2 regions of the Aminobacter sp. Piv2-1 genome follow, and region 1 is predicted to be linked to the other one. Evidence: riboswitches for the same ligand, from Rfam matches in the RefSeq annotation. Region 1 holds a riboswitch; the other holds the start of a gene.

Region 1 (5,614 bases):
CACGAGGCCACCGGGCGTCTGCGCGGCCATGCCGATATGCACCCCGGCATGGCGGTGGATGACGCCCGCATCGTCGTCATAGATCGCGTTGAGCTGCGGCTGTTCGCCGACCGCCTTGACCAGCGCCCGCATCAGGAACGGCAGGATGGTCAGCTTGGCGCGATCGGGCTTCTTCGAAGCGTTGAGCCTGGCGCGCAGCTCCTCGAGCGCGGTGACGTCGACCTCCTCGACATAGGTGATGTGCGGGATTCGCGACTTGGCCAGCGCCATCTTCTCGGCGATGCGGCGACGCAGGCCGATGACCTTGATCTCCTCGACCGCGGTCTTCGCCTCCAGCCCGGCTGCCGGGACGGCGGCGCCGCGCGCGGCGAAGGCATCGAGGTCCTCGTGGGTGATGCGGCCGGCCGGCCCGGTGCCAGGCACCTGACGCAGGTCGATGCCGGCTTCCTTGGCGCGCAGCCTGACGGCGGGTGACGCGAGCGGGCGCTCGCCCTCCGGACGCGGCAGGCCGACGGTCGTTGCCCGCGGTGCAGGTTTGAGAGCGGCAGAGCTGGCAGCAGCCTTAGCGACAGCAGGAGCTTTGGCAGGATCTTCTTTCTTAGCCGGCGCAGTAGAGACTTTCGCAGGCTCGGGAGCCTTTGCTTCCGGCTTCGATTCTGCAGCTGGTTCGGGGGCCGACGCGTCGCCCGCAACCTTGATCCTGACGATCGGCGAACCGACCGCGACCGTGTCGCCGATCTCGGCTCCGAGCCACAGGATTTCGCCGTCGACCGGCGACGGAATCTCGACCGTCGCCTTGTCGGTCATGACGGCGGCAAGCACGGCGTCCTCACGCACGAGGTCGCCGATCTTGACGTGCCATTCGACGAGCTCGGCCTCGGCCACGCCTTCGCCGACGTCGGGAAGCTTGATGACATGTTCGCCCATGCTCAGGCCTCCATCGTTTCGATCAAAGCTTCGCCGACGCGCTTGGGTCCGGGGAAGTAGTCCCATTCCTGCGCATGCGGATAGGGCGTGTCCCAGCCGGTGACGCGGGCGACAGGCGCTTCGAGGTGGTAGAAGCAGTTTTCCTGCACCAGCGACACGAGTTCGGCGCCGAAGCCCGAGGTCAGCGTCGCCTCGTGCACCACCACGCAGCGGCGGGTCTTCTTGACCGAGGCGACGATGGTTTCGAGATCGAGCGGCAAAAGCGTCCTGAGATCGATGACCTCGGCGTCGATGCCGGTCTCCTCGGCCGCCGCCTGGGCGACATAGACCATGGTGCCATAGGCGAGCACGGTGACGGCGGAACCGGGGCGGCGGATATCCGCCTTGCCCAGCGGCACGGTGAAGTGGCCCTCCGGAACCTCGCCCAGCTCATGCTTCGACCAGGCTGTGACCGGGCGGTCGTGATGGCCGTCGAAGGGGCCGTTGTATAATCGTTTCGGCTCCAGAAAGATTACCGGATCGGGGTCTTCGATCGAGGCGATCAGCAGGCCCTTGGCGTCGAGCGGATTGGACGGAACGACGACCTTGAGGCCGGAGACGTGGGTGAACAGCGCCTCGGGGCTCTGGCTGTGGGTCTGGCCGCCGAAGATGCCGCCGCCTGTGGGCATACGGATGACGATCGGGCAGGTGAACTCGCCGTTGGAGCGGTAGCGCAACCGTGCCGCCTCCGAAACGATCTGGTCATATGCTGGATAGACGTAGTCGGCGAACTGGATTTCGATGCATGGCTTGAGACCATAGGCGGCCATGCCGACGGCTGCACCGACGATGCCGAGCTCGCTGATCGGTGCGTCGAAGCAGCGCGAGCGGCCGTATTTCTGCTGGAGCCCTTGCGTGCAGCGGAAGACGCCGCCGAAATAGCCGACGTCCTCGCCGAACACGACGACGTTGTCGTCGCGGCCCATGGCGACGTCCATGGCGCTGCGGATGGCCTCGATCATTGTCATGCGCGGCATCGGCTACACTCCCGCCTTCTGGCGCTGGCGACGGAGATGCGGCGGCATCTCGGCATAGACGCCCTCGAACATGTCGCGCGTCGACGGCTTGCCGCCGGCATGCAGCGTGCCGTGGCTCTCGGCTTCCTTCTGCGCCGAAATGACGGCTTCGAGGATCTCCGCCTCCGTTTGCTTGTGGCGCTCGTCCGACCACAGGCCGCGCCGGATCAGGTGGTTCTTCAGCCGGATGACAGGGTCGCCAAGCGGCCAGGCATCCGACTCGGTCTTCGGCCGGTAGGCGGAGGGATCGTCCGAGGTCGAGTGCGCGCCGACGCGGTAGGTGACGTATTCGACCAGCGTCGGCCCGAGATTGCTGCGGGCGCGCTCGGTCGCCCACTTCGCCACCGCGTGGACGGCGAGATAGTCGTTGCCGTCGACGCGCAGCGCCGGGATGCCGAAGCCGAGGCCGCGGGCCGCAAAGGTGCCGGAGCCGCCGCGGGCGATGCCCTGGAAGGTCGAGATCGCCCACTGGTTGTTGACGATGTTGAGAACGACGGGCGCCTTGTAGGTCGAGGCGAAGACGAGCGCGGCATGGAAGTCGCTCTCGGCCGTGGCGCCGTCGCCGACCCAGCCGACCGCGATCTTGGTGTCGCCCTTGATCGCTGATGCCATCGCCCAGCCGACAGCCTGGATGTACTGGGTCGTCAGGTTGCCCGAGATCGAAAAGAAGCCGTGATCCTTAGCCGAATACATGATCGGCAGCTGGCGGCCCTTCAGCGGATCCTTCTCGTTGGAGTAGATCTGGTTCATCATGTCGACCATCGGATAGCCGCCCGCAATCAGCAGGCCGGCCTGGCGATAGGTCGGGAAGTTCATGTCGCCCTTGATCAGCGCCTTGCGGAAGGCACAGCTCACCGCCTCCTCGCCCATGTGCTGCATGTAGAACGAGGTCTTGCCCTGGCGCTGCGCCATCTGCATGCGCGCGTCGAAGGTCCGCAGCGTCATCATGTGGCGCAGGCCTTCGAGTTGTTCCTCGTCGGTCAGCGTGCCGGCCCATGGGCCCACCGCATCGCCTTCGCGGTTGAGCACGCGGATGATCGAATAGGCGAGATCGCGGATCGTCCTGGGGTCGACGTCGACCGGCGGCCGGTCGACCGAACCCGCCTTGGGGATCGGCACGTTGGAAAAGTCGGGCGTTCCGCCCGGCCGCACTTCGGGCTCGGGCACGTGGAACTTGAGCGGCGAGGGATTGTCCGTCACGGATGTTCCTCCTGTCTCCTGCGGGCCGAACGTCCTCCCCGGACACCGCAAGCACCAGACAATTTATGTCAGCGATGCTGACCTATTATCCGATCGTTATCGGAACCGCAATGGGGGTCCCGACATCTGTGACTTTGGCATTCTCTCGGCCTCTGCGAAAGGCCGTTGACAGCACGTAGGTTCCGCCTCCATGCTTAAGGCTCACCAGGGGGGTCCCGACAAGGGGCTGAGATTCTGCTGGCTTCGCGCAGCGCAGTGACCCGTTGAACCTGATCCAGTTCATACTGGCGTAGGGACGGTGCGAGGCGCAGCAAGCCGGTTGTCCGGCTCAGGCATTCGGGCCCATCCATGCCCGAGGTCCCCAGGCTAAACCTCTCCTCCTCCTCATCGCATGGACTGGGTCTCCAACTAGGAGGCTCACTCATGAATGCCCACACCCCGACCGTCACCGTTGGCGAACTTCCCGCGTCGCGAAAAGTCTACAAACCAGGCAAGCTCCACCCTAGCATCCGCGTGCCGATGCGCGAGATTTCGGTCCATCCGAGCGCCGGCGAGCCGCCCGTCACGGTCTACGATTCGTCCGGCCCCTACACCGACACGTCGGTGAAGACGGACATCGAGCGCGGCCTGCCCCGGCTGCGCGAGGACTGGATCCTCGCCCGCGGCGACGTCGAGCGCTATGAGGGCCGCGCGGTCAAGGACGAGGACAACGGCTTCGTCTCGGCCGAGCGCCTGACGCCGGAATTCCCGGTGCGCAACGCACCGCTGCGCGCCACGGGCGGCCGCGCCGTCACCCAGCTCGCCTATGCCCGCGCCGGCATCGTCACGCCCGAGATGGAGTTCGTCGCCATCCGCGAAAACCTCGGCCGCGAGCAAGTGCGCGCGAAGCTTGCCCGCGATGGCGAGAGCTTCGGCGCCGCCATCCCCGATTTCGTCACGCCCGAATTCGTCCGCGACGAGGTCGCCCGCGGCCGCGCCATCATCCCCTCAAACATCAACCACCCCGAGAGCGAGCCGATGATCATCGGCCGCAACTTCCTGGTGAAGATCAACGCCAATATCGGCAACTCGGCCGTCACCTCGTCGATGGCCGAGGAGGTCGAGAAGATGGTGTGGGCGACGCGCTGGGGCGGTGACACCGTGATGGACCTGTCCACCGGCCGCAACATCCACAACATCCGCGACTGGATCATCCGCAACTCGCCGGTGCCGATCGGCACGGTGCCGCTCTACCAGGCGCTGGAGAAGGTCGGCGGCATCGCCGAGAACCTGACCTGGGAAGTGTTCCGCGACACCCTCATCGAGCAGGCCGAACAGGGCGTCGACTACTTCACCATCCATGCCGGCGTGCGCCTGGCCTACATCCACCTGACCGTCGACCGTGTCACCGGCATCGTCTCGCGCGGCGGCTCGATCATGGCCAAGTGGTGCCTGCATCACCACAAGGAGAGCTTCCTCTACGAGCATTTCGACGAGATCTGCGACATCTGCCGGACCTATGACGTCGCCTTCTCGCTCGGCGATGGCCTGCGCCCCGGCTCGATCGCCGACGCCAACGACGCCGCCCAATTCGCCGAGTTGGAGACGCTGGGCGAGCTCACCAAGATCGCCTGGGCCAAGGATTGCCAGGTGATGATCGAGGGCCCCGGCCACGTGCCGATGCACAAGATCAAGGAGAACATGGACAAGCAGCTGGAGGTGTGCGGCGAAGCGCCCTTCTACACGCTTGGGCCGCTCACCACCGACATCGCGCCGGGCTACGACCACATCACGAGCGGAATCGGTGCGGCCATGATCGGCTGGTTCGGCACGGCCATGCTCTGCTACGTCACGCCCAAGGAGCATCTCGGCCTGCCCGACCGCGACGACGTCAAGGTGGGTGTCATCACCTACAAGATCGCGGCCCACGCTGCCGACCTGGCAAAAGGCCATCCGGCCGCCAAGGTCAGGGACGACGCGCTGTCGCGGGCGCGCTTCGAGTTCCGCTGGGAGGACCAGTTCAACCTCTCGCTCGACCCTGAGACGGCGCGCTCTTACCACGACCAGACCTTGCCCAAGGAAGCTCACAAGGTGGCGCATTTCTGCTCGATGTGCGGCCCGAAATTCTGCTCGATGCGGATCTCCCACGACATCCGCGCCGAGGCCCAGAAGGAGGGGCTTGCGGCGATGGCGGCGAAGTACCGCGACGGCGGCGACCTCTATATGCCGGTCGAGAACGCCGAGCCGGCGGAGTGAGCCAGCCATGAAGGTGCTGATCCGCGGTGCGGGCGTCGCCGGGCTGACGCTCGCGCTTGAGCTGGCGACCCGCGGCGCCGATGTGACCGTGGTCGACACCAGACGGCAGATCGCCGGCAATGCCTCGTGGCAGGCCGGCGGCATGCTGGCGCCATGGTGCGAGCGCGAGAGTGCCGAGGAGGCCGTGCTTTCGCTCG
Region 2 (5,614 bases), on a different contig from region 1:
TTTTGGCCAGTTTTCGCGCGTCTTCGGGTTGGTGTGTCACAAAAAGCACGGTCATCGGCCGTTCTGCATGCACGCCCGCGAGCAGGTCCAGCATCTCGTCGCGCAGCGCTGGTCCAAGCGAGGCGAACGGTTCATCCAGGAGCAAAACCGGCCGGTCGCGCACAAGGACTCGGGCCAGCGCGACACGCTGGCGCTCGCCGCCGGACAGTTCCCGCGGCAGCCGATTCGCCATGCCGGCGAGGCCGACGCGCGTCAGCGCCTCCTGCACGTCTTCGCGGTCTGAAGCCGTGAGCTTGAGGGCGGGAGAGCGCCCCAGCCCGACATTGCTGGCGACGTCGAGATGGGCGAAGAGGTTGTTCTCCTGGAACACCATCGAGACCGGGCGCCCGGAAGGCGGCGCGATGGTCACGTCTGCTCCGCCGATCAGCACACGGCCCTCTCGTGGCTCCTCGAAGCCGGCCACCAGATTGAGCAGCGTCGACTTGCCGGCGCCGCTCGGTCCCATGATCGCGGTGATCTCGCCGGGAGCGAAGTCCACGTCGAAACGCACCATGGTTTCCGCATAGCTGAACAGCACCCGGTCGAGCCGCACCGCTTCGCCCCTTGCCGTCATCGCGAAGTCTCCTTGCCGAGCCGGTCGGCGAGCATCATCAGTGCCAGGCACAGCAGCCCGAGCATCAGCGCCAGCCCGGCAGCGTCGGCCGTGCGGTAGCTGCCCATGCGGGCGAGCAGAAGATAGGGCAGGGTCTGCACCGCGTCGCTGCCGAACAGCGCGATCACGCCGAGGTCGCCCAGCGACAATGCTGCGGCGAAGGCGAAGGCCGTGGCGAGCGGCCGCCGCAGCACCGGCCAGTCGATCAGGCGCAGGCGGCTCCAGCCGGCGATGCCCAGTTGGGCGCACAGCCTTTCGTGGCGCTCGGCGGCGGCATCGTGGGCCGGGCGGATGGCGCGCACGGCAAACGGCATAGCCATCACCGCATTGACGGTCACGACCATGACCGGCGCGAGCGCGAAGACGTCGACGCCCTGCCGCACCAGCACGAACCAGCCGGCTCCGACGACGATCGGCGGCACCACCAGGACGAGGCCGGCGCCGGTATCGGTCATCTTCTCGATCAGCGGTCGCTTGTCGCCTGCTCGGGCGGCGGCAAGCACGTGCCGCGCCATGACCAGCGAGAGGGAAAGTGCGCAGGCCAGCGTCGCCGAGAGCGAGGCGAAAACGAGGCTCGTCAGCGTGGCACTTCGGACAGAGGCTTCGGCGGCAAGGCGAGCGAGGTCGGCCTCCAGTCCGGATGCGATGGTGGCCAGCATCGGCCCGCCGACGAAGACCAGTGCAGCGAGGATGACGGCGCCGTTCATGATCCTCTCGCCGATACCGGCATCGACATGATTGCGCCGCGCCACCGAGAGGTTGGCGTCGCCCGTCGTGTTGGCCCCGAGCTTCATCAGCAGGGCCACCACCGCCGCCGTCAGCGCGATCTGCAGCAGCGTCAGCGCCACCGCCCGCGCGGGGTCGAAGTCGAAGCGCAGCGCCTGGTAGATCGCGACCTCCAGCGTGGTTGCGGCGGGGCCGCCGCCGAGCGTGAGTACGATGGTGAAGGAGGTGATGCAGAGCATGAACACCAGCCCGGCGGTGCCGGGCAGGGCCGTGTGCATCGCCGGCCATTCGATCAGCCGAAAGCTCGCGCGCGCGCCCATGCCGAGCTGGCTCGCCAGCCGCCATTGATCGGCCGGCACCGTCTGCAAGGCTTCGAGCAGCAGTCGCGTCGCGAGAGGCAGGTTGAAGAAGACATGCGCGACGAGGATGCCCGACAGGCCGTAGATGCCGGGCCAGGTGCCTCCGCCCAGCACGCCGAGGGAGCCGGCGAAATAGCCGGCGCGGCCGTAGAGTGTCAGGATGCCGAGGGCCGCGACGATCGCCGGCAATGCCAGCGGCACGGCGAACAGGCGCAGGATCAGCCCGCGGCCGGGAAATTCGGGATGTCGCGACAGGGCACGGGCAACCAGAATCGCCGGGGCGACCGAAAGCAGCATCGACAGCAGGGCCTGCCACAGCGTGAAGCGGGCGATACGAAAGAGATAGGAATCGAAGGCTGCATAGGCGCCTTCGGGGTTGCGCCAGGCTTCGATCCCAAGGCCTGCGAAGGCACCGCCGATCAGCAGGCCGATGGCCGCCAGCGCGAGGATGCCTGCGGCGATGCGGGGGTCGGTGGGGGATTTGGTCAAGGCTGCGCTGCCCCTCACCCCTACCCTCTCCCCGTGAACGGGGAGAGGGGGGCGTCGGTGTTGCCGCTTGTCCCTTCTCCCCGTTCACGGGGAGAAGGTGCCGGCAGGCGGATGAGGGGCGGCACGATCATCTCAGCAATGGTCTTACTTGCTCATCACGCCGAGCCACTCGTCGACCCAGGCCTTGCGGTTGGCGGCGACCTCGTCGGCGCTGAAGATGAGCGTCTTCGACGGCTTCACCAGTCTGTCGAAGGCGGGGTTGAGCGGCTTGTCGGTCTTGCCGGCCGGCAGCATCCAGTTGGTCTCGGGGATGGTGTTCTGGAAGCCGGGGCCGGTCATGAAGGCCATGAACTTCTCCGACAGCGGGTTCTTGGCGCCCGTGGTGGTTATGCCGGCGACCTCGATCTGCAGATAGTGGCCTTCCTCGAAGGATGCGGCCTGGTAGCGCTCGGTGTTCTCGGCGACCATGTGGTAGGCGGGCGAAGTCGTGTAGGACAGCACCATCGGCGCCTCGCCTTTGGTGAACAGGCCATAGGCCTCGCTCCAGCCCGGGGTGACGGTCAGCACGCGGCCCTTGAGCTTGGCCCAGGCTTCGGGTGCCTTGTCGCCATAGACCGACTTGACCCAGAGCAGCAGGCCGAGGCCCGGCGTCGAGGTGCGCGGATCCTGGATGGCGATCTTTTCCTCGGGATTGCCCTCGACCAGTTCCTTCAGGCTCCTGGGCGGGTTCTTCAGCTTCTCGGTGTCGTAGACGACGGCGAAGTAGCCGTAGTCGTAGGGCACGAAGGTGTCGTCCTTCCAGTCGCCGGGGACCTTGATGTCGTTGCCCGCTGCGGCGTGCGGCACGAACAGGCCGGTGGCCTTGGCCTCGGCGGTCAGGTTGGTGTCGAGGCCGAGCACGATGTCGGCCTTAGTCGCAGCACCTTCGAGCTTGACGCGGTTGAGCAGCGCCACGCCGTCGGCCACCGAGACGAAATCGACCGCGCAGGCGCATTCGGCCTCGAAAGCCTTCTTCACCTGCGGGCCGGGGCCCCATTCGGCGGTGAAGCTCTCATAGGTGTAGATGGTGAGCTTGCCGTCGGCCGCTGCGGGGAGTGCAGCGGCGGCAAGCGCCAGGGCGGATGTCAGCGACAGGGTCAGCGAGCGCATCGGCGCCTCCTTCATTAGGGTTGAAAGGGAATTTGAAGCGCCGGGGCGTCCGAAGCATCTAATCCCTCCGCCGGTACAAACCGGATCAGGTTCAGCGGGTTGGCGGGAATTCTCCCAGCCTCTCAGCCGGCCCGCTTGCGCGCGACAGGCACCCCGTTAGAGCGATCCAAGAAATAGAGCCGGCGAAGGGGCGGTGCAAGCGCAAGTTTCAGGCGCGCGCGGCGGCCTTCCGTTTCGGCTGCCGGGCTGGTAATGGCCTCGCATGAGCCGGTTTACCATCCTTCTCGGCGGCGAGGTTTTCCGCACGCCGCGCCTCGATCGCCAGGTCGCGGGCAGCCGCGTGATCGCGGCCGATTCCGGTATCCGCCACGCAGCCGCGCTCGACCTCGTCCCCGAACTCTGGCTGGGCGACTTCGATTCCGTGCCGGCCGACCTGGATCCCGGCCTGGCCGGCCTGCCGCGCGAGACCTTTCCCGCCGACAAGGACAAGACCGACGGCGAGTTGGCCATCGCCGCGGCGCTTGATCGTGGCGCCACCTCGCTCGTTCTCGCCGGCGCCTTTGGCGGCCCGCGCGCCGACCATGCCTTTCTCCATCTCGCGTTGGGGCTTCGCCTTGCCGAAGCCGGCACCGAGGTGCTGCTCACCAGCGGCCGCCAGGAGGGCGTGCCTCTGCTCCCTGGTGCTGCCGACTTCGACTATGACGCCGGCACGCTGTTTTCGGTGCTGGCCTTCTCCGCGCTCTCCGGCCTCTCCGAGGAGGGCGCCAAATGGCCTCTTGACAAGGTCGAGGTGCCGTTCGGTTCCTCGCTGACCTTGTCGAACGAAGTTCGCGGGCGGCTCAGCATATCGCTGGCCGGCGGCCGCGCCTTGCTTCTCGCACATCCCTTTCCTGCCTCGGAATTCTGAAAAATGGCGCCTCCGCTTCTTAATCTCGACGCCGTCAGGCTGACCTTCGGCGGCGTGCCGCTGCTCGACGGAGCGACGCTCTCCGCCTCGGCCGGCGACAAGATCGCGCTTGTCGGCCGCAACGGTTCGGGCAAGTCGACGCTGCTCAAGATCGCCGCAGGCCTGGTCGAGCCGACCGACGGCGAGGTGTTCCGCCAGCCTTCGGCGACGATCCGCTATCTGCCGCAGGCGCCCGACATGGACGATTTTGCCAGCGTCCGCGCCTATGTCGAGGCGGGCTTGGGGCCGGCCGACGATCCGCATCGCGCCACCTATCTGCTCGACCATCTCGGGCTGACCGGCGAGGAGCGGCCCGGCGACCTTTCCGGCGGCGAGGCACGCCGCGCGGCACTCGCCCGCGTCATGGCGCCGGAGCCGGACATCGTGCTGCTCGACGAGCCGACCAACCATCTCGACCTCTCTGTCATCGAATGGCTGGAAGAAGAACTCATCCGCACCTCGTCGGCGCTGATCCTGATCTCGCACGACCGCCGCTTCCTCGAACGCGTCAGCCGCAACACGGTCTGGCTCGATCGCGGCCAGACGCGCCGGCTCGACCGCGGCTTCGCCCATTTCGAGGAATGGCGCGACCAGATCCTCGAGGAGGAGGAGCGCGAGCAGCACAAGCTCGGCCGCCAGATCGTGCGCGAGGAACACTGGCTGCGCTACGGCGTAACCGCGCGCCGCAAGCGCAACATGCGCCGCCTCGGCGAGCTGCAATCGATGCGCCAGCGCTTCCGCAGCCATCGCGGCGCCGAAGGTGTGGCGACCATGGTGGCGAGCGACGCGGCCGAATCCGGCAAGCTGGTCATCGAAGCGAAGAGCATCGACAAGAGCTTCGGCGAGCTGACTGTCGTCAAGGGCTTCTCGACCCGCATCCAGCGTGGCGACCGCGTCGGCCTCGTCGGTCCCAACGGCGCCGGCAAGACGACGCTGCTCAAGATGCTGACCGGCGAACTCGAACCAGATGCCGGCAGCGTGCGGCTCGGCGTCAACCTGGAGATCGCGACCCTCGACCAGAAGCGCGAGGCGGTCGACCCGAACGAGACGCTCACGAGCTACCTCACCGACGGGCGCGGCGAGAACCTCGTCATCAACGGCGAGCAGCGCCACGTCGTCTCCTACATGAAGGACTTCCTGTTCAAGCCCGAGCAGGCGCGCACGCCGGTGCGCGAGCTTTCCGGCGGCGAGCGCGCCCGGCTGATCCTGGCACGCGTCCTGGCGCGTCCGGCCAATCTTTTGGTGCTCGACGAACCGACCAACGACCTCGACATGGAGACGCTGGAACTGCTG

The links. Region 1 has a riboswitch for thiamine pyrophosphate ahead of thiC (phosphomethylpyrimidine synthase ThiC). Riboswitches for the same ligand answer to the same signal wherever they lie in the genome.
Region 2: linked by a shared signal. The riboswitch ahead of thiB (thiamine ABC transporter substrate binding subunit) and the one ahead of thiC (phosphomethylpyrimidine synthase ThiC) in region 1 are both predicted to bind thiamine pyrophosphate.

The regions. Positions count from the first base shown of each region.
Region 1 is NZ_JARKMU010000013.1:166,931-172,544, forward strand. It holds gene AmiPiv_RS21705 (dihydrolipoamide acetyltransferase family protein) at 1-927, opposite strand, end outside; gene AmiPiv_RS21710 (alpha-ketoacid dehydrogenase subunit beta) at 930-1,943, opposite strand; gene AmiPiv_RS21715 (3-methyl-2-oxobutanoate dehydrogenase (2-methylpropanoyl-transferring) subunit alpha) at 1,947-3,182, opposite strand; TPP riboswitch at 3,379-3,496, shown strand; gene thiC (phosphomethylpyrimidine synthase ThiC) at 3,606-5,417, shown strand; gene thiO (glycine oxidase ThiO) at 5,425-5,614, shown strand, end outside.
Region 2 is NZ_JARKMU010000006.1:222,287-227,900, reverse strand. It holds partial or broken gene thiQ (thiamine ABC transporter ATP-binding protein) at 1-613, opposite strand, end outside; gene thiP (thiamine/thiamine pyrophosphate ABC transporter permease) at 610-2,226, opposite strand; gene thiB (thiamine ABC transporter substrate binding subunit) at 2,371-3,375, opposite strand; TPP riboswitch at 3,421-3,541, opposite strand; gene AmiPiv_RS13415 (thiamine diphosphokinase) at 3,638-4,282, shown strand; gene AmiPiv_RS13410 (ABC-F family ATP-binding cassette domain-containing protein) at 4,286-5,614, shown strand, end outside.